2 regions of the Paenibacillus sp. FSL R5-0923 genome follow, and region 1 is predicted to be linked to the other one. Evidence: riboswitches for the same ligand, from Rfam matches in the RefSeq annotation. Region 1 holds a riboswitch; the other holds the start of a gene.
What was found. Region 1 has a riboswitch for S-adenosylmethionine ahead of metA (homoserine O-acetyltransferase MetA). Riboswitches for the same ligand answer to the same signal wherever they lie in the genome.
Positions count from the first base shown of each region.

Region 1 (15,701 bases):
CAATCAAATCCTCTGCATGTTCAATACCGACGGAGAAGCGCAGCAAACGATCATCTACACCCACAGCATTTCGAATCTCCACAGGAATATCAGCATGTGTTTGTACAGCCGGATAAGTCATAAGTGACTCTACGCCGCCCAAGCTTTCTGCGAATGCAATAAGACGAATATGACGAAGAAGCGGCTCTACGTATCTGGCATCTTTTAATTTGAAAGAAAAAATACCGGTATTGCCTGAAGATTGACGATTCTGGATTTCATGTCCTGGATGATCAGGCAATCCTGGATGGAACACTTCCGCAATCGCTGGATGCTCTAATAAGTAGTGAGCGATCGCTAGTGCATTGCTTTCGTGACGCTCCATACGCAGCGCCAATGTCTTCAAGCCTCTCATCAACTGATAACTGTCTGTTGGTCCGAGCACGGCGCCAATAGAGTTATGTAGAATAGCTAATTCAGCTGATAATTCTACACCCTTGGATACAATCAGGCCTGCAAGTACATCATTATGACCACCCAAATACTTAGTAGCGCTATGAACTACAATATCCGCACCTAATTCTATAGGCCGTTGGAAGAATGGAGTCAGCAGCGTATTATCTACAATGCTAAGTAACCCATGGTGACGTGCCCAAGTGCACACGGCTTCAATATCCGTGATCATCATAAGTGGATTCGTTGGCGTTTCAATAAATACAGCTTTCGTATTTGGACGACGCGAAGCTTCCAGTGCATCCAAATCATTCGTGTCTACATAAGAAGCAGTGATTCCAAACTTGGACATAATCCGTTCCAACAAACGATAGGTACCGCCGTAAAGATCCAGCGAAACGATCAGATGGTCGCCTTGAGCGAACAAGGTAAGCACTGTTTGTATCGCTGCCATCCCTGAGCTACAAGCAAATCCTGCATCTCCAGATTCCAGTTCCGCAGCTGCATTCTCAAGCACTGAACGGGTCGGACTCTTGGTGCGGCTATAATCAAACCCTGTGCTTTGACCGAGTTTTGGATGACGAAATGCCGTTGCATTATAAATCGGAAAATTAATTGCTCCTGTGGCAGGATCTTCTTGAGAACCTATTTGAGCCAGTCTACTTTCAATCCTAAGTTTGTCATCCATGATTAATGCCTCCTAATTTATATTGTAGCGCTATTATTAATAAACAATCGGGTCGATATCATAAGGCGTTTCTTGATATACATAGTAATTGAGCCAGTTAGAGAATAATAAATTGGCATGCGCACGCCACACTGCTGGAGGTGTACGTTCTGGATCATCTTTAGGGAAGTAATGTTTCGGCAAAGCCATCTCCATCCCTCTAGACACATCACGGTCATATTCCCATTTCAAGGATAGGGGATCGTATTCGGAATGTCCGGTCACAAATATTTGTTTACCGTCGTTTGTAGCCACTAGATACATACCAGCTTCTTCGGATTCCGCCAGAATCTGCAGATCTGGGTTATTCTCAATATCTTCACGGGAGACATCGGTATGACGAGAGTGTGGTACATGGAATACCTCGTCAAAGCCGCGCAACAGTTTAATGTTATTTTGATTAATCGTATGAGCGAAGACGCCAAAGCATTTCTCAGGCAATGCCACTTTACGAACACCAAAATGATGATATAAGCCTGCCTGTGCCGCCCAACAAATATGCATGGTTGAAGTCACATTGTCCTTGCTCCATTCAAAAATCTCTTTCAGTTCTTCCCAATACGATACTTCCTCGAACTCCATTTGTTCTACAGGAGCACCTGTAACGATTAAACCATCCAAACGGCGGTGGCTGATCTCGTCAAAGGTTTTGTAAAAGCTCTTCAAATGTTCAGCAGAAGTATTCTTGGAAATATGGGAACGCGGATGCAATAAAGTAACATCAACTTGTAGTGGCGAATTTCCAATTAAACGCAGCAATTGAGTCTCTGTCGTCTCTTTAGTCGGCATGAGGTTCAGAATAGCAATCCGTAGTGGACGGATATCCTGATGGAAAGCCTGACTTTCGTCCATCACAAAAATATTTTCTCCGGATAGTACTTCTTTCGCCGGTAAACTGTCGGGAATTTTAATTGGCATTGTCTTTCCACTCCTTAGCTGAATTTAGTTATTTTGCCGCACTGCGGCTTGCTGAACATAAAAAGACCTTCCTCGGAAATCGAGAAAGGTCATATCTACAGTCATATGCGCCTCTCTCATCTGCCAGAATGTTCCTGAAGACGATTAGACGTCTGCAGAAATTCCGCAAGAATTAGCACCGTGCGTTTACACGCCGGTTGCCGGGTTTCATAGGGCTAGTCCCTCCACCTGCTCTTGATAAGATTTAGCTGTATTCAATTAAATTACTTTAAAATTCACTTTAAATCATGAACCTCCTTTTCGTCAAGTCCATACAATGCTGAAGAAGCCTCAAAATCACAATAAATTTGCTTGAAAGAGGCATACTCCGTTGTTATACTAGACAAGTATTTCATACCTGAACGAAAAGAAGAGGTGAGAAGAAGGATGGAAGGCGACCCGAGCTCGCAAATATGTGTACAGAATGAGCAACCACACAGGATAATCATCAGCTTGCCGGCGGCGGGAGCAGTTCTTCTTCATGCCCTCGAAACGTCATTTGGCCCTATGTATTGATTGTACCGCCGGCCAAGCTGATTTTTTTCTCTGTGCTTAATTTAGCAGTCCCTAGTGAAGACCTGGGGATAGGAGGAGTGAAATCAGATGAAAATCCGGCTGGTAAATGCAGGGGTTTTTACACCTATTGATGAAATTGATGAAACACTAACACCCCCAACGGAAGGGTTCTATTGGATTGACGCCGATGTTGAGGATTTGGAGCTGCTTCAGCCCTTGTTCAACCTACATGATCTTGCTGTTGAGGATTGCCTTAGCGAAGAGGATCAGCGTCCAAAGATCGAAATATACGAAAGTCACTACTTTATTGTTGTAAATAGCATTCGCTTTGACGATGAAGAAATTTTCCTACGGGCACTCAATGTATTCCTTGGAAGACATTACATCATCACTGTCACGAAACAAAAGATCAATGAACTACGAATCCTGAAGCCTATGCTCTGGGAGCAAGAAGTAAGTGAACCGGATATGTTCCTTTACTTGCTAATTGACCTTGTCGTTGATAACTATTTCTCCGTCGGCGACCGAATTGAAGCTCGGATTGAGAAGCTGGAAGAAGATATCCTCATGCATACCAAAAAGTCACATCTTAGTGAAATTATCGGTCTGCGAAGTGAAATTCTATGGTTGAAGAAAATGCTGGGGCCACAAAAAGAAGTGATCAATACCCTAAATAAAAAAGACCTCCGTCTGATTGATGATCAGCTGCAGAAATATTTTAGCGACATTTATGAAAATGCGGTTAAAATATCTGAAACCTTTGAGACGTATCGCGATCTCATGGGCAACTTACGAGAGGCATACCAATCCAGTATCGCCAACCGCGCGAATGAAATTATGAGAGTCTTTACTGCGATCACAACAATATTCATGCCCCTGACCGTAATTACCGGAATCTACGGTATGAACTTTGATCATATGCCCGAGCTTCATACGAAATATGGCTATTATGGCGTTATAGGCATCATGTTGACTTTAGGCTGTGGGATGCTCTATGTTTTCCGCAAGAAGGAATGGCTATGAAACGAACCGGACGAATAAGCAAGACGAAGGCCCTGTAACCGTAAGGTATAAGGAAGCCTTCGTCTTTTTGGTATGCGCAAATTTAAAAGCTGGTCGCCATGCCCACTTTATGCGTATGCTCTCGACGGAAACGGATGCGTATCAATCGCAGACGCTCATAATAAATATCCAATCCTTCAGCAGCGGAAAAGTCGTCGCCATACACCTTATGTAACACCGGTTTTAGGAAAAGATCCCCGAGCTCCACATAGGCATTCCATATCGCATCCTGCTCACTCTGCGGCATATTGCCAAGCTCTACATGGATCAGCTTCTCGACAGAATAACCTTCTCTTTCTAGCTCCTCTACCGCTTCAATCAGTTCACGCCGGTTCACTCCACTATTCACCTTAAGCTGTTCCAAGCCCAACCCATTCTCGATCCCCTGCAGCAAAATCCTCCGCAAGCGCAGTCGTTCTAGCTGCTTCTTATATTTGACTTCTTTCTGTTTATAAAGCCAAGATACGAAAGACTCCTCTTCAATTACTTCATGCACCCAATTTAGAGGGAAGGAATGTTCCCTTGCCACCGCAGTAGTTATAGCCAGCCAATCAGCCCCAAACTGCGCTATCTTGCCTTCTCCCACACCCGGAATTTGCATCAGTTCCTCTGGCGTATGCGGTAGAAATGTACTTAACAAGCGCAACAGACGATTACTAGCGAGAATATAGGGCGCCTTCCGTTCACTCGAAGCCTTACCACGGCGCCAAGCACATAACTCTTCATAAATGGCTTCATTCCCATAATGTTCGCTGTAATATTGAAGCTTCAGCTGCTCCTGATTACGCCCAGTAAGACTATCCTCCTCGTGGAATATCCCATCGATTAAGGGTCGATAGCCATCTCCCATCTTCACTGCTAGCTCATGCCTGTATACACAGAGCATCTCATTCCATGAACCACCTTCATACCACAAATTCTCAATGTAATTCTCCCCACCTGAAAAATCACGCCAGCCCAAACTCCAGATCCCCTCTTCCTCTCCAATCCACAGCTGGGCGTACACCTCTTGATCCACTCCAGATATTCTGGATAAACGGTTCATAAACACAATTTGCATATTCATCCCTACCTTTCTCAACATTACAGCAAGCACAATAACCTTCTGGGAAGAGCCTCCTTCGGAGCGAACAAATCCTTTCTCAATCAGACCCCGAACGCAAAAAAGCACCTCTCTCACGATAAACGCGAAAGAGGTGCTCCCTCATTAAATGCTATACTGTTAGATCCTAGAATACCATATATTACCGAACAGTCAATGTCTTTTTATACTAGTTTCTAGCTAGAGCTAATGTAGCCAATCCAATCGCTCCAGCAAGCCCTGCATTGTCTCCGAGACCTGGTGAGACAACATAATTATCGATGTCAATATTAAGCGATGGATGCTGAACATATCCGCTCAATAACTCTTGCAGCTTAGTGCGAATTAACGGGAACAGGTGGCTTTGCTTCATAACACCACCGCCCATTACGATTTTTTGAGGAGACAGAATCAGCACATAGTTCATGAGTGCATGTGCAAGATAGTGAGCTTCCATTTCCCAAGCCGGATGGTCCACTGGTAGCTCTCCTGCCGGTTGTCCCCAGCGTTTGCCGATCCCCGGACCTGCGGCTAATCCTTCAAGACAATCGCCATGATAAGGACAGTAACCCTCAAACGTATCCTCTGGATGTCTACGAACTAGAATATGTCCCATCTCAGGATGTGACAATCCATGGACCATCTGGCCACCAACAACCGCTCCTGCTCCAATGCCTGTCCCAACCGTAATATAAAGACAGCTGTCCAGACCTTTAGCCGCTCCCCATTTACTTTCCGCAAGCGCTGCACCATTCACATCCGTGTCAAAGCCGATCGGAACGTTAAATTGCTCAGCCATTGTGCCTACCAGATTATATTGTCCCCAGTGAGGTTTTGGTGTCGTTGTTATGTAACCATAAGTAGGGCTGTCCAGTACGGGATCAATCGGTCCAAAAGATCCGATTCCGAATGCTTCTACATTCTTCTCTTTAAAATAGTCTATTACTAGTCCCATCGTTTCTTCCGGTGTTGTTGTCGGAAAGCTAACTCGGTCAACAATGGTACCATCCTCATAACCAATCCCACATACAAACTTTGTTCCGCCTGCTTCAATCGCTCCCAATAGCTTCACAGCAATTCTCTCCCTTTCTCTAGTTAGAAGTTCAAACGCTACCCATACACAAATGAATAATATCATTAAAAAAAGCAATCACCAGCCCTAATTATACGTCGAATGAAGCGCTATCACAACAAGTATAAACGCCTATTGCGTCCTTATAAGGACGCAATAGGCGTTTAAGAGAGAAAGATAAGGATAATGTATAATGTGAAACTTATACGTTCTTATAGTTTAACAAAACACCCTCCATGCATCTTTGCATTGAAGGGTGTCTGATCTTAACCCAAATCGCCTAACTCAATCTGTACAATTCCTCGTTCGTCCTGCACCTCAGCAATCAAATGCATCAAGCTGCCGAACTCTAGCTCCTGAAATTTGCGCGCAGCTGTTTCCCGTTGTAGTTGCCACAAGGCTTCCGTCAGCTCGCAGACCACCGGCACATCGCAACGGATTTCCGCTAGCTCTCGCGATAAATGCAGCATATCCAGATCTGCTTCGATTTTGGTACGCACACCTTTAGGGAGCAGATGCAAATTCTCAATTACACCTTCAACTGTTCCGTATTCGGTCAGCAGTTTCAGCGCAGTCTTCTCACCAATCCCTTTTACGCCGGGATAATTATCACTGGTATCGCCCATAAAGCCTTTCAGGTCAATCACCTGTCTAGGCGTTAGACCCTTTTCCTCCAGCAATTCTGCAAGGTCATACACTTTATAGTTAGAGCGTCCCTTTTTCATAATGACGACCTTAACATTCTCATCAATGAGCTGAAGCATATCATGGTCACCCGTCAAAATATATACCTCAGAGTTTTCACTGTAACAAGAAGCCAGCGTACCAATGCAATCATCCGCTTCATAGCCTGCAAGTCCAATATTCGGCACCCCAAGCTCAGCTACTACATCTTTTACTAGATCGAACTGAGGAATTAGCTCTAACGGGGCTTCAATCCGATTCGATTTGTATCCATCGTATTTCTCGGTGCGGAACGTTCCTTTGCCCATATCCCAGCAGCATACGACGTGAGAAGGCTCAAATGTGCTTACCGCATCGAAAAAATACTGCAAAAAACCATACACCGCATTCGTCGGCAATCCAGCTTTTGTCTTGCGAATATATCCTCCATAAGAGGTCGCATAAAAGGCCCGGAACAGCAGAGCCATTCCATCTACAAGCATTACACGGCCCGTTGTTTCTGCTCTCATGTATAAACCTCTCCCTTAATCGTTCATTGTATTGTTATTAAGCGCTTGTCCATGTTATTGCACAAAGAGTATTCTATCAGAAAATACATGATCTGATAAGGGATCATATAGTTACACATATGGGAGCTTATTCTTATCCTTTGAAATTAACAAGTAAAAACACCATCGGTGCCCTTGCAAGGGCGGTGAGCTTAAGCGAGAAATATAAGTATATTATAGAATCATGGTCTTTTGTGATTTTCCTAGATATCCAAAAAGGGATGTCCCAACAGCCATGAAATGACTGTTGGGACATCCCCTTTACGGATTTATACTTTGGAAGTATTGGTCCAAGCTTCAGCATATTGCTCTTCTTTAAAGCCTACCGTGACTTTAACACCATCAGTGACAATCGGACGTTTATTTAGCATACCATGGCTCGCGAGCAGCTCAAGCTTCTCCTGCTCACTAAGCTGTGCCATTTTGTCCTTGAGACCCAATGCTTTATAGACTTCACCACTTGTATTAAAAAACTTTTTCAGTTCAAGTCCGCTATTGGCCAGCAATTCTCGCAGCTCCTCAACGGTAGGCGGCTGTTCTGCGATGTTTTGAAGCTCAAGCTCATGACCTTGAGCTTGTAGCCATTTTACTGCACTGCGGCAGGTGCTGCATTTTGGATATTGATATACTTTTAGTTTGCTCATGTTGTTCTCCTTTAATGGTAGTGATGAGTGCGCTACGCTGGCAAATTATTCTTCCGATCGCTGTTATCCTCAGATTTCTTGATTTAGTCCGCTTGTTGCGGATGAAATCCGAGGATAAAGGCGAAACTCCGTTTCTCCAGAACCAATTCACCCTCTCCGCTTAACATCACTAAGATAATTTTTACCTCAAATTCGCTTTCGGGCCTTGCTCCAATACATTCTCCAAGGCCGCCATATCAGGCGGCAAAGGAGCTTCAAAGATCATTTCCTGCAGCAGCACCGGATGCTTGAACGTCAGACGCACCGCGTGCAGTGCTTGACGCGGTATGGAGGCATCTAGTGCTGTAACGGACTCTAACTGTTCACTTTGAGTTAAAGTCAATTCCGGTAGATTATACAGCTCATGACGATACATGCTGTCACCAATCAAAGGACAGCCGATAGAGGTCATATGGACCCGAATCTGATGAGTACGACCACTCTCCAGCTTCAGTTCAACTTTTGAACCTTGTGCGTATACGGTTTTAACCTCATACCGAGTCAGAGAAGGATAACCATCCGGTGTCACGATACGCCGATGCGGCTCCTCAGGATCACGGTCAATAGGTCCGTCGATATCGCCGAAAGGCTCCACAGGAGCCCCATGAACAAATGCAGCATAACGTTTGTCCACTGTACCCGCAATCATCTGCTCAGAAATATGCTGATGGCTATATGGATTCTTGGCGATGACTAACACACCGGAGGTTTCCTGGTCCAGACGATGGACGGGTCGAAAGCGGAAACGTTCATTTTTTTGCGCCCAATAATGAACTACTCCGTTAGCCAGCGTATCAGTGTAATGTCCGTGTGTGGGATGCACGATGATCCCCGCTGCCTTGTTTACTACGAGCAGATGCTCATCTTCAAATAGAATTTCAAAGGGAATCGGCTGCGGTAAAATATCATCCGAAGTCTCTGTTTCCATGCGAATCTGTACAATATCGCCTGCCTTAACATGTACGCTGATATAAACACGTTCTCCATTTAATGTAATCCCTTGTTCTGTTTGCTTAAGGCGTGACAACAATTTACGTGAGACATCCATCCGTTTATGCAGGATCGTCTTCAGCAACCAGCCATCCTCTTCTGGCGGTATAATGTAAGTAATTGGTGAATAATAGCTAGTCATATTAGTCTCGGAACACCTTTTTACTGCGAATGTATTCTACATCAGTAATCCCTGCCCGTGTATTAGCCGTCCTAGCCAGCGCAAAGAAATAATCGGATAACCGGTTCAAATAAATAACCGCTTCCGGATTAATGTCTGCATTTCGTCCAAGTGTAACTGCCCGGCGTTCCGCCCGGCGGCAAACCGTACGGCACACATGTAGAACCGAAGCCAATGGACTGCCCCCAGGGAGGATGAATTTTTCTAGTGGTGGATTCTCTGCTTGAAGTTCATCAATCCAGCCCTCCAACCGTTTAGCCATCTCACTTGTTACCATATATTGACCACCATCACCTAGCTTAATAAAAGCCAGATCGGTTCCGCAATCGAATAGCTCATGCTGAATTTCCAGCAGCTGCTCGCGTACATCATCAAACTGATCGTCCTCCATCAGGCTCCTTGCCTGACCTACAAAGCAATTCAGTTCATCGATCGTTCCGTAAGCTTCAACTCGGACATCGTCCTTACCAACCCGGCCGCCAATCACTGAAGTTTGACCCGCATCACCCGTGCGTGTATAGATCACCATGGCTTACTCCTCCTATCCATTCTTCAAATCACATAATGCTAGTTTAAGCTTTCTTATATAAAAATGGCAAATGAAGAGTATAGGCATATTCTCTCCAAGTGTGACTGCAATGTTGCGATGTGTGAGCTTAAAGGAACAACAAAAAGAGGACCCTAGGGTCCTCTTCAACAGCATGTAGCGACGTTATTTTCCAACTGGACGCCCCTTCATGTATTCATTTATCTTGAGATCCAGTAAACTGCTAATTTCAATCACATTATCTGAAGTGAATGATTTTTCCTGCAAAAAAAGCTGCTCCATTTTGCTACGGAGTATTCTAATTTCATCTTCCAGAGAGAGTATGCGAGCAGAAGCATCACCCTTGGGGGACAGTTTCCCACTTCCAGAAAAACACTGCCCTCCATAGGAAGGTAAGTAATAATCGGCACTAAGCACAATCATCCCTCCTAAAAGTATTATTGAGCGCGTGCCACAAAATGTCATTAAAGTAATAAAAGCAACTTCAAAGCAACGCTTAATTCCAGAGTAAATACGTCCTTGTTAGTTCTATTATAGGGGTTAATTACTCTCAAAGTAAAATAATACCATAGGATTATAGGATAGGCTATAGTCCAATTTTCTCTATTCCATTCTCTCTCGTTCCAGTTGTGTGACAAAAGCACCAATGCGTTCTATAGCTTCATTCAGTTGAGCTACTGATGTAGCATAGGAGCAGCGTAAGTAACCTTCACCACCTAAACCAAAGACACTTCCAGGTACAGCTGCCACCTTATATTCAAGTAATAATCGTTGTGCAAACTGATCAGATGTCAGTCCTGTCTTGCGCACGCTTGGAAAAGCATAGAATGCACCTTGTGGTTCATGGCACTCCAGTCCCGCATCACGCAAACCCTTAACAATCAGCCTCCGCCGTTGGTTATAAGAATCGACCATTCGATCCTTCTCTTCCATCCCATTGGTCAGTGCCTCAAGTGCAGCCACTTGGCCCATAGAAGGAGCGCACATCACAGTGTACTGGTGAATCTTAAGCATAGCGGAGATCAAATCAGGGTGACCACAAGCATAACCCATTCTCCATCCAGTCATGGCAAAAGCCTTGGAGAAACCGCTGACCAAAATCGTACGGTCCATCATACCTGGCAATGAGGCAAAGCTGACATGATTAATTCCATACGTTAATTCCGCATAGATCTCATCCGAAATTACAATAAGATCATGCTTCTCTACAACCTTGGCGATCGGCTCCCAATCCTCTCGGGTCATAACACTTCCCGTTGGGTTGCTCGGGTAGCACAGAATTAGAACTTTGGAGCGTGGAGTAATCTTTGCTTCCAAACTCTCTGCAGTAAGTTTAAAGTCATTCTCTCCGATGGTTTCGATACCTACAGGAATACCTCCACCAATAGCCGTTATCGGCGAATAAGAAATATAGCAAGGTTCTGGTATGAGGATCTCATCGCCCGGCGTGATCAAAGCGCGCAGAGCCAGATCGATAGCCTCACTTCCGCCGACCGTTGCTATAATTTGATTGGCAGGATCATACTCCACTGCAAAACGGGTGTGCAAATAGTTCGCAATACCCTCCCTTAGTTCAGGCATTCCTGCGTTGGATGTATAGCCTGTAAATCCTCTTTCCAGCGAATAGACACAAGCTTCTCTGACATGCCACGGGGTCTTGAAATCAGGTTCCCCGACTCCGAGTGATATGATATCCTTGCTGCCTGCAGCCAGATCAAAAAACTTACGAATACCCGAAGGCTGAATTTGCTGTACCAGCGGGGCCAAATAAGAATTCATTGATTTGCTGTCTTCTCCAGTTAGCTGCGTTTTATTCGTGATCATATGATTACTTCCTTTATGGAGAGATCATCAGACGGTTGTCTTCCTCATGCTCCTCGAAGATGATCCCATCCTGTTTGTATTTTTTAAGGGTAAAATTCGTTTTAGTTGAGAGTACTGAATCAATTGGAGACAGCTTCTCGGAAACAAAATTGGCCACTTCACGTAAGTTTCGGCCTTCCACTTCTACCAGTAGATCGTAAGCACCTGACATCAGATAAACGGATTTCACTTGTGGATACAGGTAGATTCTCTCGGCAATGCCTTCAAATCCGCGACCCCGTTCGGGTGTAATCTGTACCTCAATCAGCGCTGTCACTTTCTCGTCATCGACTTTATCCCAGTTTACAACGGCTGCATACTTAACAATTACATGGTCCTTCTCTAATTGCCCAATCGCCGTCTTTACGTCTTCTTCTTCCTCGCCAAGCAGCGTAGCTAAGAGTGCAGTAGATCTTCTCGCGTCCTCTTTAAGCAGTTCCAGCACTTTCCTCTTTAGTTCGTTCATTTCCTTCATGCCTTCCCTCCGGATAGTTCGCAAATGACGTTGCGCTATTCATGCGTCGCCCCGCGAAAAGAGTTTAATACTAATATGACATGAATTGAGCATCTCTGCAAACAAAATAACCCCATATGATATCCGCATAGAAGACTAGGTTTACTCAGCTAAATGGATTTTTATACAAAAAACGCCCGTTTATACCGGAGCTCTCGGTATAAACGGGCGTCAGCCTTAAGATTATGTGGCAGGATGCTTCATCCGCTAACCATCTTGGTTACATTAAATGAGACGGTTGATGTTGTCCATTCGAATGAAGGTGGCTGTTCGCATTGTGAGCAATAGATCCAGTTTGTCCTGTTTTTTGCTGCACGAACTGACCTGATTTTTGTTGCAATTGCTGTGCAGTTTGAAGCTGCTTGTCCACATCTTGGCGCAATGCTTTTGCAGGCTCAGGATACATATTCATTTGGGACATATGCGTATACAGATCGCCCTGAAGTCGAAGCGTGTTCATAGTCATCTCATTAAAGACCCGGCGAACCGCTGGACATGCCGATTCCGTAGCAGCTGTCGCATACTCACGAACCGTCCGCTTCAAATCACACAAAATGGTGTTCATTAAATCCTCATCTGGCATAAATGCTGCTGGATTCTGTGCGTTCATTTTATAACCTCCTTAAGATTAATAATGCAATTATTGTGGGCTTGTTGGTGCGTACTGTTGATGCTGCTGGAGTAACTGAGTGAGTGTATCCATGTGCTGCGTGTGATTTTGGATATGCTGCAAACAAACTTGTCGGACCTGCTCGTTCTGCGTTGTCGCGGCGGTAGCCGCACATTGCTTAAGAAGCAAGTCCTCATTAGAGATGGAGTCTGCGATATATTCCAATTCTTTTCCACTTAGTGCCTGCATTTGCATTGATTGCATGAGTTGTAGTCCCTCCTTGTAGTTGATCCAAACAGGCTTTAGTATACCGCCAAAGCACACCATTTATTTGCCCAACAGCACTAGAGAGTTATGACAAAAATAAGAACATGCTGCGAATGAGACGGTAAAATGCCGCCCATACTAAATAATGGAACAAATGAAGGAGCGATCATTTTCATGAGACTAAATAGCGGCACCCCACCTTGGAGAAGTACTTTACAAGACCCACCAACTTATCCTGCGCTAGAGGATACCATTCACTGTGATTGCCTGGTTGTAGGGGCTGGAATGGGTGGAGCAATGGCATCCTATCGCTTGTCTTTAAGCGGAGCTGAGGCTGTTCTGATCGAAAAAAGACGCGTCGGAAGCGGAAGCTCACATGCCAATACTGGTTTACTTCAGATATCTAACGACAAATCGTTAACCTCATGTATGAACACTTTTGGAGAAAAGAACGGCTTGCTCTTTTATCAGTTATCCCAAGCAGGGGTTAGAAATATTTTGGATCTGCCAGCCAAGCTCGATATCGATCCCCAGATTATTCCTCGCAGCAGCCTTCTATATGCCAGTACACCAGAGGATGTACCTGCTCTGCGAGAAGAATATAAGAACCTCGTTGCTCACGGATTCGATTCTGATTTCTGGGAAGAGGATAAAATTGCTTCGGTGTATTCTTTTTCTAAACCTGCTGCACTTTATTCACGCAGTGATGCAGAAGCGAACCCTTTCCGGACAGTTCACAGCCTGATCGCCAAGGCAGCAATGAATGGTGTACACGTTTATGAGCAGACCGAGGCTAAACAGTATGAGTTTACTGAAGATGGAGTAATTTGCCACACAGAGAACGGACGTATTATTGCGAAGAAGGTTATTTTTGCAATGGGTTATGAAACGCAGGAGTTTAAAAAAGACCGAGGCGCTGAGCTGATCAATACGTATGCAGTGATGACCAAACCTCTGAAGGAATTCCCCAAGTGGCATGAGCGGAGCCTCCTCTGGGAAACCGCCCGTCCGTATTTGTATTTTCGGACAACACCGGAGGGACGTATTATTGCAGGAGGAAAAGATGAACCGTTGACGGATCCAGAGCGCCGTGATATCAGAGTGATTTCACAAAGTCAAAGGTTATTGGAAGAGCTGGAAGCTTTATTTCCTGAGATCAAAGGCATTGAGATAGAATACTCCTGGGGTGCTGTATTCGGCTCTACGCGTGATGGGCTTCCTTATATCGGCCCTCATCCCAAGTTCCCTCATTGCTACTTCATCGAGGGTTATGGGGGCAATGGGACGGTGTACAGCATGATTGCTGCGGAGTTATTAACAGATACGATTGCGGGTAAACATCGGCCGGAGCTTGATCTATTCTCATTGACACGATCAGCCAAACCTTCTCCTTCTTAGAAAACGGACGTGAATAAGCAATATTGAGGTTTTTTTAAAAAAAGCTTAGTCCCCTTATGTTCATTAAGAGGACTAAGCTTTTTATGAGGATGCTTATGCTTTATCGGTACTCAGATTACGTACGAGCTGAATACGGTCTTCCTGCGCTAGACTGTGCTGTACATGGAAACAAGACGGGCACACATACACATTAAGGGAGAATGGAGATGTTAGTACAGGTCCACCTAGTGTAGCCGGTGCAGACGGCTCGAAGTTGCTAACAAGCTGTTTACCAGCAAGGATAGTTAACTCATGGCATTGTGTACATTCCGGAGCTTCTTCCTGAATCGCTAAAATGCCCGATACACGCTCTTCATACTTATTCAAATCATAATCGTCACCGAATTGGTTGAGCGTGTTGTAAATAGGAACTACACTGTCTTTGTCGACGTCTCCCCAAAGATCATCATCATTAATAACCTCTTGTTTAGGTTCTTCTACAACTTCTTCTTCCTCTTCTTCAATGCCGTCTATCCCTACAGTAACTGTACGATATCCGTTAAGTTCATTGTTGCAGTGAGGGCAATTTTCCTCGGGTCCGAATTCCTCGTCCCATACGATTTCGGTATGACACCAAGGGCATACAGTTGTTTCCATCTTAATAATCTCCTTCGTACTCCACGTTTAAATTTAGTTCATCATTAAATAAATAATACCGGCTGCTATAAAAGCAATAGCTGACACAAACAGAACTCGGGTAAGAATCTTCATGATATCCTCCTAATACTCCACAAAGTGGAGCTGCTCATTTCAAAGCTTGTCCAGCTTCATCTGGAATCCTTTGTAGGGAGGTGCAAAACTTTCTATTTTTTAAAATATAGCTGCACCGATCACATAAGACAACGAAACCGAGATCAGCATCGCTATTAGCCCAACAGCACGGTTATCTGCAGCGATCTCCTCATCAATAGAGAACACTGGGGTTAGGAATTCAAATAAAAAATAGGCAAGCAGCAGCAGCAAAAAACCGACGACCGACCACTTCATCGTCTCATAAATCGAAACACCTGATTCAATGCTGAAACGCAGTACGTTGCAAATTCCGAAGATTTTGCCACCAGTAGCCATGGCTACTGCCAAGTTCCCCTTGCGAATTTCTTCCCAGCAATTATATTTCGTTACCATTTCAAAAATAGACAGAAATACAACAAGCCCAAGAATTGCTACTGCAAAGTAACCAAGCAAGGCACCTAGCGGATGACCCAGCAAAAGATCAATATCTCCTTGCACACTTTTCCCTTCTTTCTGCCGGGCAATCCCGCTATTGCAGCTCAGCCACGGTTACGCCTGCGCCGCCTTCATTATAATTTCCAAGCCTATAGCTCTTAACATGTCTGTGCTTACGCAAATATTCTTGAATTCCTGTGCGGAGCACACCTGTGCCTTTACCATGAATAATAGAAATTTGGCCCAGATTTCCTAAGAAGGCTTCATCAATAAAACGATCCGTCTCCATAATCGCTTCTTCCAAATTCGTACCTCGCAAATCCAGTTCTCTACGAATGTTCTCATCACGGGAGCGTTTAACGG
Region 1 covers NZ_JBBPAT010000002.1:1,159,612-1,175,312, reverse strand. The annotation lists gene MKX35_RS30305 (aminotransferase class I/II-fold pyridoxal phosphate-dependent enzyme) at 1-1,120, opposite strand, end outside; gene metA (homoserine O-acetyltransferase MetA) at 1,157-2,077, opposite strand; SAM riboswitch class I at 2,191-2,321, opposite strand; gene corA (magnesium/cobalt transporter CorA) at 2,720-3,655, shown strand; gene MKX35_RS30290 (HRDC domain-containing protein) at 3,738-4,754, opposite strand; gene MKX35_RS30285 (ROK family protein) at 4,966-5,847, opposite strand; gene MKX35_RS30280 (5'-3' exonuclease) at 6,114-7,040, opposite strand; gene MKX35_RS30275 (arsenate reductase family protein) at 7,349-7,723, opposite strand; gene MKX35_RS30270 (RluA family pseudouridine synthase) at 7,905-8,894, opposite strand; gene MKX35_RS30265 (cob(I)yrinic acid a,c-diamide adenosyltransferase) at 8,896-9,462, opposite strand; gene MKX35_RS30260 (aspartyl-phosphate phosphatase Spo0E family protein) at 9,646-9,834, opposite strand; gene MKX35_RS30255 (aminotransferase class I/II-fold pyridoxal phosphate-dependent enzyme) at 10,084-11,304, opposite strand; gene MKX35_RS30250 (Lrp/AsnC family transcriptional regulator) at 11,318-11,818, opposite strand; gene MKX35_RS30245 (spore coat protein) at 12,078-12,467, opposite strand; gene MKX35_RS30240 (spore coat protein) at 12,498-12,731, opposite strand; gene MKX35_RS30235 (NAD(P)/FAD-dependent oxidoreductase) at 12,909-14,132, shown strand; gene MKX35_RS30230 (hypothetical protein) at 14,226-14,768, opposite strand; gene MKX35_RS30225 (DUF350 domain-containing protein) at 14,982-15,401, opposite strand; gene MKX35_RS30220 (endonuclease MutS2) at 15,433-15,701, opposite strand, start outside.

Region 2 (15,701 bases), on a different contig from region 1:
GTCATGGGAAATTGATTCCGGCCTATACTGTAGGTTCGATGATTGAATACACCCATCGCTTGTTTAGCGGATTGGCAGGGTTATTGTCACTTGCCTCGATGATTGCCTTTTGGCGTTATGCTCGAAATCGGCGGGACTTGTTAGTATATGCATTCATGACGTTGCTGTTTGTAATTGTTCAAGGTGGTATGGGAGCGCTTGCAGTGATTAAATCCCAATCTGCTGCTGTAATGGCACTGCATATGGGCTTTTCTTTGATCGCTTTTTCAAGTTCTCTAATGCTGGCTCTAGGAACTAAAAGGCGACATGAAGCAGGTGAGTACGATCCTAAGATGGAGCTTCAGAAGAAACCCGTCAGTAAGGCTTTCCGCAATTTAACCTGCTTCACGGCCTTATATTCCTATGTTGTTGTTTATATTGGAGCCTTTGTTAGTCATACGGATTCGCGCGGTGGATGTTCTGGCTGGCCGCTCTGTAACGGTGAATGGGTTCCTGAGCTTTCTGGGGGAGTAGGTATTGTTTTTACGCACCGGATTGCGGCTTTGATCTTATTCATTCTTACTGCGGTGCTTGGACATTTAGCTTTTTGGAAACATAAGGATTACCCAGAGCTAAGAGCTCTTGGCGTAGCGGCTGTTCTGCTGTGCTTGATGCAGGTATTTAGTGGAGCTGCTGTTGTTTACACACTAGATAATGAAAGATTGTACATATTTGCCGCTTTGGCTCATATTTTGTTGATCGCTAGTTTGTTTGGTGTCTTATGTTATATGAGTGTAAGAGTCTGGCAGCTGAATCGCGCGAGAAATGTAGTTGTTGAAAAAAATCCAACGAATCCAATGACACCGTTGTAACACCCTTGGTAGAAAGTTCCCACCGTGGATAGAGTCGCTTTACCTGCGGAATAATAAAGTGGAAATCGGTATATCGTGGTGCTGGACAAAACTTTAGGAGGACTGGGATATGCTGCGGGTTATACTTGGAGAGCCGCCTCGAAAGAACAGCGGTGTATTGGCTGACGCGATGGAGAACATGGCCACATTTGCAGCCTTACTGCGCAAGGAAATGAACGCTCATGAGGATAATGACCATGAATACCGCAAGCTGGAGATTTGGACACGTGGATTGATCTCCTCATTGGATGAATTGGAGCAAAGCTGGTTCGCAGCTGCTTTTTACCGGAAATCGGTAATCGCTGGTTATATGGATGATATGTCACCAGTGGAACAAGGCGATTATGCGCGGTATGTTTATTTTTATAAAGATGGATTTATTCGTGTGTTCTCTCTTCTGGACAAGCTTGGAACGGTACTGAATCATTTTTATGACCTCAAAACTTCCAAATTAAAAACGCACTTTTCTTATTTTACAGTACTGCGTCAACTTCAGTTATTGAATGTGCATCCTGCGCTAGCAGATCAATTGGAACAGATCAAGAACTCTTATCGTGATCCACTGGAGAATCTACGCAAGCGCAGAAATGCTGAAATTCATTATATGAATTCCGAAATGCAGGATGATTTATGGCAGCGGCATCAAGGCTTGCATGACAAAATTCAGCTTGAGGATTTAGATAGCCATCTTGAGGATTTAAAGCAGTCCCTTGAAATGAACTGTAAAACATTAATCGCGGCATTCAGCTACAGCAATGAACAGCTGCGTAAGGAAATCAGCAAGGCAAAGCGTGTACAAACCTAAGCGTTCAAGATATTTCCTTTTGACAAAAAACAAGAAACTTACTATACTTATGCTTGCATTAAAGTCTGTACGAATTCAAATATAAAATTTCATACTCTATATCTTATCGAGAGTGGCGGAGGGATAGGCCCGATGAAGCCCGGCAACCGATTTGTATACAGCGCGATTAGCGTTATGTACAAATGTCATGGTGCTAATTCCTACAATGACGCAAGGTTTGTGGTCGTTGGCAGATGAGAAGGCATTGTCTAAATAAACACACAGAGCCTCTTGCGATCTGCATCGATCGTCGGAGGTTTTTTTGTATGGAATAAGTGAAATATAAAGGGGGCGACGAGCGTTGATTAATCTAAAAGGAATAACAAAGGTATATGGAAAAGGCAGCCATGCGGCTACAGCACTTTCCGGATTGAATTTGTCTATCGAGAAAGGTGAAATATTCGGAGTTATTGGCCATTCTGGAGCGGGGAAAAGTACATTGATCCGTTGCATTAATCTGTTGGAGCGTCCGACAGAAGGGGAAGTATGGGTAGATGGCATTGAACTAACTAAGCTTACTCAAGGTCAGCTGCAGGAACAGCGGCGCAAAATTGGGATGATTTTTCAACATTTCAATCTGCTATCTTCTGCGACGGTGTACGATAACATTGCTTTTCCTCTGCGACTCACAGGCACCTCGAGAGCAGATATTGATACTAAAGTGAAAGATTTGCTTGCCTTAGTGGGGCTTGAAGAACACCGGGATAAATATCCCTCCCAATTATCAGGCGGACAAAAGCAGCGGGTCGGCATCGCACGGGCACTTGCCAGCGACCCTGATGTGCTGCTGTGTGACGAAGCAACCTCTGCGCTTGACCCACAAACGACAGACTCTATTCTTAAGCTATTGCTCGATATTAATAAACGATTCCATCTTACCATTGTGCTGATCACTCACGAAATGCACGTGATTCAGAGCATCTGCGACCGTGTTGCGGTCATTCATGGTGGTGGTATCGTTGAGCAAGGTAAAGTTACGGAGGTATTCCTGAAGCCGCAGCATGAGGTCACTCGCGATTTCATTCGCAGTGAATCACAGAATGAGGGACCCCTTCGTACGGCGCTTGACGCTGCTGCTGGGGACAACTCTCAGGCCGTCAAAATTACTTTTTTTGGAGAGAAGACCTACGGCTCTGCACTTTCCAATGTAGTACGTGAGACAGGTGTTAGCTTCGCCATTCTGCATGGTACCATCTCAACGATAAAAGACGTACCTTATGGACAAATGATTGTTCGGTTCGAAGGTCCAGCTGAAGCGATCGCTGTGACGATAGCCGAACTAACCGCTCAAGGCCTTGAAGTGGAGGTGATTTCGTAATGAATTTCGCAGACTTAAACTGGCAAGAAATGATGGATGCTACAGTTGCTACCTTGCAAATGTTAATATTCTCTGGATTGTTCACAATTATTCTTGGTTTACCACTCGGAATTGTATTGTATTTATGGGGAAGATCGAATAGTATAGTAATCAGAGTAATTTACTCGGTCTTATCGTTCGTCGTAAACATCCTACGTTCGGTACCGTTTATCATTTTGATGGTAGCATTAATTCCATTTAGCAAAGCCGTTGTTGGAACTTCCATCGGAGTACTCGGTACGATTCCACCACTCGTGATTGGTGCAGCTCCATTCTTTGCTCGCTTGGTGGAAACGGCATTAAGAGAAGTGGATCGTGGAGTAATCGAAGCGGCGCAAGGGATGGGAGCATCCACGAATCAGATCGTTATGCGTGTTCTTTTGCCAGAGGCTCGTCCAGGTCTGCTCGCTGGGGTTACGATCACACTGGTTACACTGGTCTCCTATACGGCAATGTCCGGGATGGTAGGCGGCGGCGGGCTAGGGGATCTAGCGATTCGTTACGGATATTACCGATATGAGAAGGAAGTTATGATTATCTCTGTAGTCTTAATGGTCATACTGGTGCAACTGCTACAAATGGCCGGTGATCGACTAGTACGACATTTCACACGGAAATAAGGTACGTCCATATATAGCCTTATTCATACAAATACCAAGGATAAGAGGGGGATTTAAAATGAAAAAATTACTACTTACTTTTTTTAGTCTGACACTGGTTGTGGTGCTGGCTGCTTGCGGCAATAACAATAATGCTTCTAACTCGGCTGCTACTAATGCACCAAAAGATGGTTCTGCAACTGAGTCATCTGCAGAACCTGTAAAATTGGTGGTTGGTGCTTCACCTGTTCCACACGCTGAGATCCTAAAAGCTATTGCTCCATTGCTTGAAGCGCAAGGAATTAAATTAGAAATCAAAGAATTCACTGACTATGTTCAACCAAACGTTCAGCTTTCAGAGAAGAATCTGGATGCTAACTTCTTCCAACATCAACCTTACCTGGATGACCAGAATCAAAAGAACGGTTCGGATCTAGTTTCTGTTACAGCCGTTCACGTTGAACCTTTTGGTGCTTATTCCAAAAAAATCAAATCCATCGACGAGCTGGCTGATGGTGCGAAAGTAGCCATCCCGAATGATGCTACAAACGGTGGTCGTGCACTGATCTTGCTTGCCAAAAATGGACTGATTTCTTTGAAAGATGATACCAACATCACATCTACCCAAGCAGATATCACTGAAAATAAGAAAAACCTTAAAATCATCGAGCTAGATGCAGCAATGTTAGGTCGTCAATTGGATGAAGTAGATCTTGCCTTGATTAACACTAACTATGCTTTGGAAGCTAACCTAGTTCCTACTAAAGATGCTTTGTTCATTGAGGGTACGGACTCCCCTTATGCTAACATTCTGGTAACTCGTCAGGACAATAAAGACTCCGACGCGATCCAAAAGCTGGTTGCTGCCCTGAATTCTCCAGAAGCTAAAGCTTTCATTGAAGAGAAGTACGAAGGTGCGATCATTCCAGCATTTTAAGACAGAAAGCTAACTTAATCTCTAATACAGCATAAAGCCCGCTGCCTAACGGCAAGCGGGTTTTATGCTGTATGTTGTAGGGGAAGTGTAAATCCTCTATAATAAGAAAATCCCGATCTCCTGAAGAGGAGGATCGGGAATGATATTGAATGGGATTAGAATACTTGCATAACTTCTTGTACGCCTTCTACTTCTTCAAGAAGGGCGCGTTCAATCCCGGCTTTCAAGGTGATCGTGGAGCTTGGGCAGCTGCCGCAGGCACCCATAAGTTTCAACTTAACGATGCCGTCTTCTACATCGACCAGTTCAACGTCGCCGCCATCGCGTTGCAGGAACGGACGAAGCTTATCCAGCACTTCCAATACTTCATCATACATTTCGGTGCTTTGTGCATTCTCACTCATTTCTCAATCACTCCTTTCATAAGTTCATTATAGTACAAAAAGTTAAAAAATAAAATGGTTAGGCGGAATAGGGAGATCATCATGAGACCAATTATTGAATTTTGTGCCAGTAACATGGGTCACGGAACAGACAAGCTAATGCATAAGCTGGAGGAAAATCCAGATTACGATGTGATCGAATACGGATGCCTGAACAATTGTGGGGAATGTTATTTAACCCCGTTTGCCATGGTTGAAGGGGACATCATTGCAGCAGATACTGTTGACGAGCTAGAAAAGAAAATTGATACTAAAATCAAAGAGCTAGAGGCTTGGTTTAATATGGACCTTGATTAAATGCTTTTTGTGGAAAATAAAGGGCTGCTCTTTTTCGTATTTATAACGGAAAAGAGCAGCCCTTAGGTTTATCCTAAAGTGCGTTTTGACATCCAGAGCACCCCGCTCTTAAGGATACGGGGAACCCGTCCTTTGACGGAGCGTTGGCCCATCAGACCAAATCCAGCTTTCTTGCCTAGTGAGCCTAAGGTACCCTTTAGACGAATAGGATGAAGCTTAGGGGTCTCGCCGCGCCACATGGCTTGAATAACCTGAGCAACCTGCTCACCCTGCGCTCCTGCGGCTTGTGCGCTTGGAGCGAATGGCAGGCTGGCACAGTCGCCAATTACATACACTTCTGGATAATCAGGTACACGATAATATTCATCCAGAATGATTCGTCCTCCGCGATCCTTCGGGACTGTTAATTCCTGAACAACCTTCACCGGTTGGATCCCTGCAGTCCATACCGTAACATCTGAAAGAATTTCCTCTGTACCGTTAAAAAGTGCATCTTTCTCTACATGGGATACAGAGACACGTCCAAGTGTCTGTACTTGATGGTGGTGAAACCATTCCTCCACGTACTGTGACAGCTTCGCAGGAAAGGCGGACAAGACACGTTCACCGCGGTCCAGAATAGCAATATTAAGGTCTGGACGGCTCTCCCGAAGCTCTGCCGCCAATTCCACTCCACTTAGTCCACCGCCTACAATGTTTATTGTTCCATAAGGCTTCACATCGTTTAAACGTTGATAAGTTTCGCGTGTTCCTGCAAAGGTCTGGATACTGCAAGTATATTGATCAGCTCCAGGGATGTTATGGTAATTGTCGGTACAACCTAGTGCAATGGCAAGAATGTCATAAGACACAGTCTCGTCAGGCTCCATTGTAACGATTCTGCTGTCCAAATCAATGGAAGTCACCTCACCGTAACGGATAGTGAGACGGGGATGAACCGGAAACTGGATCCGCAAGTGATAGTCAGTTACTGTACCTGCGGCAAGCGCATAATATTCCGTTTTGATTCCTTGATAAGGCATTCGGTCAATTAAGATAATTTCAATATCCTGAGGAAGGTGATTATTGAGCAATTCTTGAATTAGGGCCAAGCCGCCATAGCCGCCGCCCAGAACGAGTAGTGTTCTCATGCTGACCGAACTTCCTTTCCAATATAGGATAACGGATCTAAGGTAGTCTTTTATTCGTACACCTTTATCGCATTGTAGAACGTGTCGCGTTCTACTGGAATTCGTCCAGCACCTTTTACTAACCAGATCAATTCATCACGAGTGAGGCCTTCAGGTGTTAAGGCACCAGCCGCATGGCTAATGCGTTCTTTAAGAATAGTACCATGGACGTCAGAAGCACCGAAGTTCAGTGCAACCTGTGTAAGCTGAGGACCGATATTAATAAAGTAAGCTTTGATGTGATCGAAATTATCCAGCATCAATCGGCTGATCGCAATCGTCTTCAGATCCTCATAAGCGGAGTTGCGGCGCATAATTCCTGCATTCTTGTTCTTAGGCTGCATAGATAATGGAATGAATACCATAAAGCCATTGGTTTCATCCTGTAGATCACGAATCTGCATCATATGCCGGATACGATCCTCATGAGATTCAATCGAGCCGTAGAGCATAGTCGTATGGGTCTTCATGCCAAGCTGATGTGCTGTCCGGTGAACTTCTAGGTATTCTTCCACATTAGCCTTATCTACACGCATTTTTTTACGGTATTGATCGGATAATATTTCTGCGCCACCACCGGTAAGCGTCTTAAGTCCAGCAGCACGCAGCTGTTCCAGCACCTCACGAATACTCAACCCGCTAATTCGGGTGAAAAAATCGATTTCGGCTGCAGTGTATGCTTTTAAGGTTACCTCAGGAAAACGTTCATTCAAGGCTTTTAAAGAATCCACGTAATACTGGAAAGGAACCTTGTCATTATGACCGCCTACGATATGGAATTCGCGCACACCTGGATGAATATGCTGTTCGACATATTGCACCATTTCCTGACCGGAAAGGGTATAAGCACCCTCTTCTCCATCATCCTTGCGGAAATTGCAGAATGCACAGTGAGATTCGCAAACATTGGTGAAATATAGACTCATGTTTTCGATAAAATATACCCTGTTGTTGTTCTTTGCAAGATTGACTTCATTTGCTAATTGGCCAATCGTAAGTAGGTCGTTACTTTGATATAAATAAACGCCATCTTCTAAATTCAATCTTTCGCCGCCACGAACTTTTTCAATAATGTTCATCATTCGGGCGTCTGTTTGGGGGGTGAAAAGAGTAGACATATTATGAATTCCTCCTGAAAGTTTTACGGGGTCCATTGCCCGCAGATAATTCCCAGACTTACCCAGATGGTAGCTGTTCATTCATGAAAATAAAGCGGAGGGTTATCCTCCGTGACAAATTTCCGAATTTTTACTTATGTTTGCCTTCCTTATTATAAACCTCTCTTATAAGGGGATCAACAGCTGGATATGGATGGTTTATTTTGGTGCGGCAGGTCAGGCATAAGGCAGTTGTGACTTGAGGGTAATGGAATAGTCGGTTATACTGAGTTTATTAAGTATATATTTTTAAGAAAGTAATTTTTGACCGGAAGGTCCCTTAAACATAAGTTTTTCTGTTGAAGTAAGTTAATTTATAGGAGGATATGATCATGATTAATATTAGCGAAAAGGCAGCAGAACAATTAAAGGCGATGCTTGCTGAACAAGAAGTGCCGAACATGTTCCTCCGTATTGGAGTAACGCCCGGTGGTTGCAGTGGATTCTCTTACGCTATGGGCTTTGATGATAATGAAACCGATCAGGACGTATATATGGACATCCAAGAAATGAAGGTTGTCGTGGAGAAAGAGAATCTTCGTTACCTTGATGGTCTCGAAATTGATTTTGAAGAATCCGGCATGACAGGTGGTTTCACCATTAATAACCCGAACGCTACTGCAACCTGTGGCTGTGGCTCAAGCTTCCGTACAGCTACGGATGCAGGAAAACCGAACGAAGAGCCTTGCTAATCGCGACGTTACGCCTTCAAGCCCCATGTTGAGTTCTACAACACGGGCTTGGAGGCTTTTTTATTCTCAATGACAAAAGTCATCACAAGGAGCTCTAAGCATGCTAATTAGGAAATTAAACGCAGAAGAACAACCACCCTTACATTTGTTGTTATTAGCCGATCCTTCCCTAAGTCTTGTTGAAGCGTATTTAAAAAGAGGGCAATGTTTTGTAGCTGAAGTGGAGAATTGCATTATAGGTGTCTATGTTTTGCTACAAACGAGACCTGAGACAGTGGAGCTAGTAAATATAGCCGTTGATGAGAATCAGCAAAGTAAAGGGATAGGAAAGCAGTTGGTCTATCATGCGATTCAGAATGCGAGATTACTTGGTGCGAAGACGATTGAAGTGGGTACGGGGAATTCTAGTGTAGGACAACTGGCTCTTTATCAGAAATGTGGATTTAGAATTACCGGAATCGATAGAGATTTTTTTATCAGACATTATAGTGAAGAGATTGTTGAAAATGGGATCAAGGTAGTGGATATGATCCGTCTTACGCTAGATATATGAGTGACATAAAAGCAAAAGCCCTCCGATGGAATTCCTCGAGAGGGCTTTTGTTTGTTCCTGCGTACAATTAGGCTGGAATAATAAACTTATAATTAATCATAAACACGATGAGCCCTGCGGCTCCAAGGGAAAAGGCAATACAGCCAGCACCCAGTGCTCTGCGCCTGTCTTTAATGAATTTAAAGCCAATAGCGCAGATCAGTATAGTCGTTCCAGCCAATACGATGGACATCCCAAGCATGGCCACCCAATATAATACCTCGAAAAACTGAGCCATTCCGAGCCCTCCCCGCGCTGTTTTTTAGCGAGCCTCTAATTCATTATTATATAGTAGGAATTGAAAATGTAACCGCTATTAATAATACAACGATTTTGAAGATTATTCTAGTTATAGTGAACTCATCCATTGCGATTTAGATGTCGAATGTTCAGAAATGAGGTTCTACAAAATCTGCAATCTAACCTGCGAGGTTGAGAATGTTGTCGATACAAGCTCTAAGCCCTTTTTGCTAAGAGCTTCCTCCTACACGGACAATCATACAAGAGGGTGGGGCCTTTTCTGAGTAATGTATAGGGTAGGCTGGAATGTGAAAGGAGGGAAAGGACGATGTCGGGAAGACAATTGGCTAGCAAATGGTTGAAGACAGAAGCATTGCTCAGTGACGCGAGGGTTTCTCATTATATACCAATGACGAGGGTGTATTCGGCTGACTCACTGTTAGCCATGCTCCGGAGATACGGAAATGTTGTTATTAAACCAATAGTTGGCGGTGGAGGCTACGGTGTAATTAAAGTGTTTCGGGATAGTCGAGGTTATGGATTTACTTATATGGACAGAACTCGAATTTACAAGGACTTTAGATCCATGCGACGAGCGCTTCATTTCGTCAAGGTTAGACGTAAATATTTGATTCAACAGGGGATTTCTCTCGCCAGAATTGGTGGGCGTCCTATTGATTATCGGGTCAAAGTAGTGAGAAATGGCGGTGTTTGGGAGTTTCGCTCTATGGTGGGAAGATTGGCCCGGCCTGGCCTGTTCGTAACTAATTTATGTAAAGGAGGCACGATGCTTTCTTGTCGAGAAGGACTTCGCAGATCCTTGCCTCGAATTAAAGCCTCAGCGAAGAAAGCAGAAATGCGCAGGCTAACGCTCGTATGTATCGAACTGATGGAGCGGCATTTCCCTGGAATAGGCGAACTGGGTTTTGATTACGCCGTGGATTATTCAGGTAAAATATGGATTCTGGAGGTTAATACAAGACCTCAGTAAATTAACAAAAATTTTAGAATTGACGATAATAGAGTAGTAAGATAAAATTGCGTTTAGTTGCGTTCTTTTGGGGTAAATTATATTGTAATTTATTTACAATAAAAATATATTTTTAGCTGTATACAAGTGGTTCAGTCCTGTGTATAACTATTATCCCCATATTCCACTGTGCAGTTATCACCTTTGTAACGCTTACGCACATATTATACACAGGATTTCCACATGTACTTGTGGATAACACGAACGCTTGTTCGAAAAATGATAGTTTGATATGATAGATTCAGATCCAAATACAGGAAAGGTAGATGAACGTTATGGTTGAATTGTCCGATGAGATGCTTCTAGACTCTTACCATAGAGCGATAGAACTGCAACTAGAGCATGATTTCATCGCTCTTCTACTCGTTGAGATTCGCAAACGAAACTTACACTCTCCAGTTCATGCGGTTCTTCATTAAAAGAGCGCAAAGTATACCTTTGTAGCTGGCTACATATAAATAAACCGCGAGTCACAAACATAAAAGGGTATCCTGATAGGCTAGTATTGATAGGCCTGTCAGAATACCCTTTTTTATTGTGGTAGATTGAATTAGAGTTTCATATTACTACTGTGTCCTGGTGAAAGCTTGGCTTCCGGATCGATGTAGACTTTTGCATTATTCACAGCCGTTGGGGCTTCGCCGAATCCTACAGCAATTAGCTTCAGCTTACCTGGATATGTGGTGATATCGCCGGCTGCAAAGATTCCCGGAATACTCGTTTCCATACGTGAGTCAACGACAATGGAGTTCCCTTCAATATCGATACCCCACTCTGCAATGGGTCCCAGAGAGGAAACAAATCCGAAATTGACGATTACACTGTCGACTTCGATTTCTTGTGTTTCCTTGGTCTTGATATGAGATAAGGTAACCTTAGTAATAAACTCGTCACCATGCAGTTCTGTAATTTCAGTAGGTGTAATTACGTTAACTTTGGAAGCCATCAGATTCTCTACGCTGTGCTCATGCGCACGGAATTTATCCCGGCGGTGAATCAGGGTTACTTGCTCCGCGATCGGTTCCAGCATTAGTGCCCAGTCTACTGCGGAATCTCCACCACCGCTAATCAGAACTTTTTTATCTTTAAAGGCATTTAAATCATTTACAAAATAATGAAGGTTGGCTTTTTCAAACCGTCCTGCGTCTGGCAGTTCTAAACGACGAGGTTCAAAAGCGCCTACGCCAGCTGTAATGATAATAGCTTTACTGTGATATTCTGCTACATCAGTTGTAACAACAAAATGGCGTTCGTCCCGTTTCTGAACAGAAATTACTTTCTCCTCCAGCCGGATATTCGATTGGAACATATCCATTTGCCGTGTCAGGTTGTCAACCAATTCTTGTGCAGTTACTTTTGGAAAACCTGCTACATCATAAATGTATTTTTCAGGATAAAGTGCAGCAAGTTGTCCTCCCAATTGGGGCATACTTTCAATAAGTGTTACTGATGCCTGACGCATCCCACCGTAAAATGCGGCAAACATGCCAGCTGGACCGCCACCTATGATTAAAAGGTCGCTCATAGGAACGCCGGATTGCTCTTGTGTCACGGGATATTACACCTCCGAGTTGATATATTCATTTTGCCATACTTGTATTCTTTCTTATTATAAACATTGTGACACATACCTGCAAAGAAAGACTTTAGAACACAATAAGAATGTGACGTTTTTTAGTATTTTAATGTTTGATTAATAGTACACTAAGGTTTACAATGGATATGGTCAATTTAGAAATCCTTTAAGTTTGATTGGAATTTCTTCTAAATATAAGTGTATAAATTCACAAAAAGGACCGTACATTGTTTCAATAAAAAATACAAAGACAGATTTACCTCTTGGAAGGAGCCGGAACATGAGTAGTATTCCCAAAATCGTAATCTTAGGCGCGGGCTATGGGGGTATTTTGACCGCACAGCGCTTACAGAAGGCTTTGAACTATAATGAAGCGGATGTCACGCTCGTAAACCGTCACGAGTACCACTATTTTACTACCCATCTACATATGCCTGCCGCGGGTACAGACAGTATTGAACACACTCGGGTGTCTATTTCTAAACTAATCGATGAATTCAAGATCGATCTCGTTAAGTCATCTGTTCAGGAAATTCGTACCCAGCAGAAAAAGATTATTTTGGAGGATGGTACTCTTTCGTATGACTATCTCGTCATTGCTTTGGGCGGAGAGCCTGAAACATTCGGTATTCCAGGACTTGATAAATACGCACTGACGATCCGGAGCATCAACTCCGTTCGTTTGATTCGTGAACATATTGAGTATCAATTTGCCAAATATAAGAACGAGAACAATGCTCAGGAGCATATTAATTTCGTAGTCGGTGGTGCCGGCTTTAGCGGAATTGAATTTGTGGCCGAATTAGCTGACCGCATCCCTGGGTTGTGCAAAGAATTTGACGTTGATCCAAGCATGGTAAATATATATAACATAGAAGCTGCTCCAACAGCTCTGCCTGGATTTGCTCCAGAACTTGTTGAGTATGCGATGAACTTGCTCACTAAGAAGGGTGTTACATTCAAGATGGGCGTTGCGATCAAAGAATGTTTACCAAACGGTGTAATTCTGGCATCAGGCGAAGAGATTAAGGCTTCTACAATTGTCTGGACAGGCGGAATTCGAGGGAATCGTCTGATTGAAGCTGCAGGATTTGAAGCTATGCGTGGACGTGTGAAAGTAGATGAATATTTACGTGCACCAGGCCAAGACAATATCTTCATTATTGGAGACGGCTCCTTGATGATCAACCCAGAAGGACGTCCTTATCCGCCAACGGCACAAATTGCTATGCAACAGGGAGAGTGCTGTGCACATAATTTGGTGGCTGCGATCCGTAATCAACAACCCAAGAAATTCGCATTCAGCAATAAAGGAACAGTAGCTTCTCTAGGTAAAGGTCAAGGGATTGCTGTAGTTGGCAGCAAAACTTACAAGGGTTGGACTGCAGCTCAATTGAAAAAAGTTGTGGATATGCGCTATTTGTTCATTATCGGTGGGATTCCGCTGGTTCTGAAAAAAGGAAGATTTTTATAAGATGCGTCACTGCAGCGTGCAGGTGCGTGGATTGCTGACCCGAGAAGAATTGGACCGATATAACGGACTGATTGAGGTTGGATCTTATCTGGAGGATCAGAATCAGTACGATCTAGCGTATGTTGTTCAAAAGGAAATTGATCTGCTCATTCTCCCTGGCATTGAACGCTTAAAGGAAAAAGGGCGAGCGCGTGACAGGGCTACGGCTGAATATTTGGAAAGTCTGCGTGATGATGAAGATGACAGCGAAGAGGATGAGGAAGCAGGAACTTCGTTATAGCATTTAAAAAGGGTGAGTCTCCATAAAGATCTGGAGACTCACCCTTTTTATTATTACAATTACAATTTAAGCATTTCTTCAAAAGAATCCTCAGTCAGCAGGTTGCCGACATAGAAAGGTCCGAATTCGCCGTAGCGAGCACTGACTTCGTCAAAGCGCATTTCGTAAACCAGCTTCTTGAATTGTAGCGGATCTTCAGCGAACAGGGTTACGCCCCATTCCCAATCATCAAAACCTACGGAGCCGGTGATAATTTGTTTCACCTTACCCGCATAACCACGTCCGATTAATCCGTGAGAAGCCATCAGCTCCCGACGTTTATCCATATCAAGCATATACCAGTTATCGGCGAGCTCGCGTTTCTTGTTCATTGGATAGAAACAAATATGCTTCGCTTGCGGCAAAACAGGTTTTAGACGTGCGATAACATGCGGATTCTGCATAGGATCACTACCATCGCTGCCCCCCGCAAGGTAATTGCTTAATTCAACAATACTTACGTAGGAATAGGCTTTAGTTGTATATTGAGCAAAAGCGATTTTGTTAAAGGCCGTCTCAAGCTGGTTCAAATCTTCCAAGCTTTCGCGCAAGAACATCATTACGAAATCGGCCTTCTGGCCAACGATGGAATATACCGCGGAGCTGCCTTGTTTGGCTTCTTCGACAGGACTCCATTCTTGCATAAAAGCATGTAATTCTTCCAGAGCAACGGCACGTTCTTCATCATCTGCTGCCGTCCATGCGGTCCAGTTCAGTGAGCGGAAGTCATGCAATGCATACCAGCCTTCCAGTGTCATAGCGGCTTCGTTCATGATCTCACTCCTTAAAAGTTTTACGAAGCATAGGCTCCGCTTGAAATAACATCGCGTAAAACTAACATCGGAAGCATACGCTAAGTTTTACGAAGCATAGGCTCCGCTTGAAATAACATCGCGTAAAACTAGCTACGAAGCTCCTGCATCATAGACTATGTATGATTTATTAATCTATATGCATTGTATCGCAATCAAGTTGCTTAGAGCAAATGATGACATTCCGTTGTAAGAGTATTAGACCTAATTTTGAATAAAGTTCATTGCTTCGTGACATTTTTTCTAGTAAACTTACTACTAGCTCGTATAAGATGTGCGCTTCTTTATAGAAAGGGGTAGTGACGGTAAGATGGGGTTTATTCCAGTGTTTATCCTAACCGTTTTATTCTTTGTGATGATGTTTGGTATTGGATTTATTCTTAACATGTTAATGAAGACAACCTGGTTTCCCGCTTATCTATTCGTACTTATTATTCTACCCGTCGTAGTCTATTCCATTTGGGATAGAAGCGCGATGTCGCTCTGGGAGCATCTCTCCAGTTTCCACTTTGTTGATTACTTAACTGGTGTCGCTGGTCTTGCAGGTGCTATATTGAGTGGATGGACCATTCAAAAACTGCGCTTTGGCGGTTACAAGATGTTTTAAAGATTTAATCGGAAGACCTGCGGCTCTGATGTGAGAGTCGTTTTTTTGAACATATAAGCTTTTAGTTCTACGCTAAGAATCAATTTTGAAATTCAGCGAGAAACGGAACCTTCCTCTTCCAGAGGACAGTGAAGCCGTTTCTTCTTGTTTAATAGAGGTAGATAATCGTATGAAAAAGCTGATTATATAGCGAAAAGAGTCGGAATTGGTAGTTTATTTACATTTCCGGCGACGTTTTTTATGATAGAATAGAATCCTGTATGAATTCGTGAAAACAAGGGGGTATCCGTAGATGCGCATGAGTAACTTACATCATTTCACCGAACATCATCGGTACTGCGTTTCCCGCGAATTTGGTCTTAGTGTTATAGATGGACGTATGCTTAGCTCTGTGTATCAGCCTATGGTAGGAGCTTTTGCAATCAGTTTCTATCGCTTGCTGGTTGAACATGTACCAGCAGATAGCATTGGCTATTCTGGAGTGGAGCAACAGCGCAGATTATTTATGACGCTAGGCGTTGAACCAAATGAGAAAGGCCGCAAATATTTAATAGATCAGGCTTCCCGTTTAGAAGCGGTAGGTCTGCTACAGACCTGTCGAATCTATGTGCCGGAAACCGATGATTACTTATATGAATATGAGCTTATGCCGCCGCTATCGCCAGC
Region 2 covers NZ_JBBPAT010000001.1:1,842,914-1,858,614, forward strand. The annotation lists gene MKX35_RS08255 (COX15/CtaA family protein) at 1-851, shown strand, start outside; gene MKX35_RS08260 (Cthe_2314 family HEPN domain-containing protein) at 961-1,695, shown strand; SAM riboswitch class I at 1,796-1,935, shown strand; gene MKX35_RS08265 (methionine ABC transporter ATP-binding protein) at 2,036-3,052, shown strand; gene MKX35_RS08270 (methionine ABC transporter permease) at 3,052-3,711, shown strand; gene MKX35_RS08275 (MetQ/NlpA family ABC transporter substrate-binding protein) at 3,770-4,627, shown strand; gene MKX35_RS08280 (NifU family protein) at 4,783-5,031, opposite strand; gene MKX35_RS08285 (YuzB family protein) at 5,113-5,367, shown strand; gene MKX35_RS08290 (NAD(P)/FAD-dependent oxidoreductase) at 5,436-6,497, opposite strand; gene mqnE (aminofutalosine synthase MqnE) at 6,548-7,654, opposite strand; gene MKX35_RS08300 (HesB/IscA family protein) at 8,026-8,385, shown strand; gene MKX35_RS08305 (GNAT family N-acetyltransferase) at 8,486-8,938, shown strand; gene MKX35_RS08310 (hypothetical protein) at 9,006-9,215, opposite strand; gene MKX35_RS08315 (YheC/YheD family protein) at 9,546-10,208, shown strand; gene MKX35_RS08320 (sporulation histidine kinase inhibitor Sda) at 10,523-10,666, shown strand; gene MKX35_RS08325 (NAD(P)/FAD-dependent oxidoreductase) at 10,798-11,772, opposite strand; gene MKX35_RS08330 (NAD(P)/FAD-dependent oxidoreductase) at 12,104-13,297, shown strand; gene MKX35_RS08335 (hypothetical protein) at 13,299-13,577, shown strand; gene hemQ (hydrogen peroxide-dependent heme synthase) at 13,637-14,389, opposite strand; gene MKX35_RS08345 (YuiB family protein) at 14,739-15,035, shown strand; gene MKX35_RS08350 (DnaD domain protein) at 15,328-15,701, shown strand, end outside.
Region 2: another riboswitch for S-adenosylmethionine. It lies ahead of MKX35_RS08265 (methionine ABC transporter ATP-binding protein); the one in region 1 lies ahead of metA (homoserine O-acetyltransferase MetA).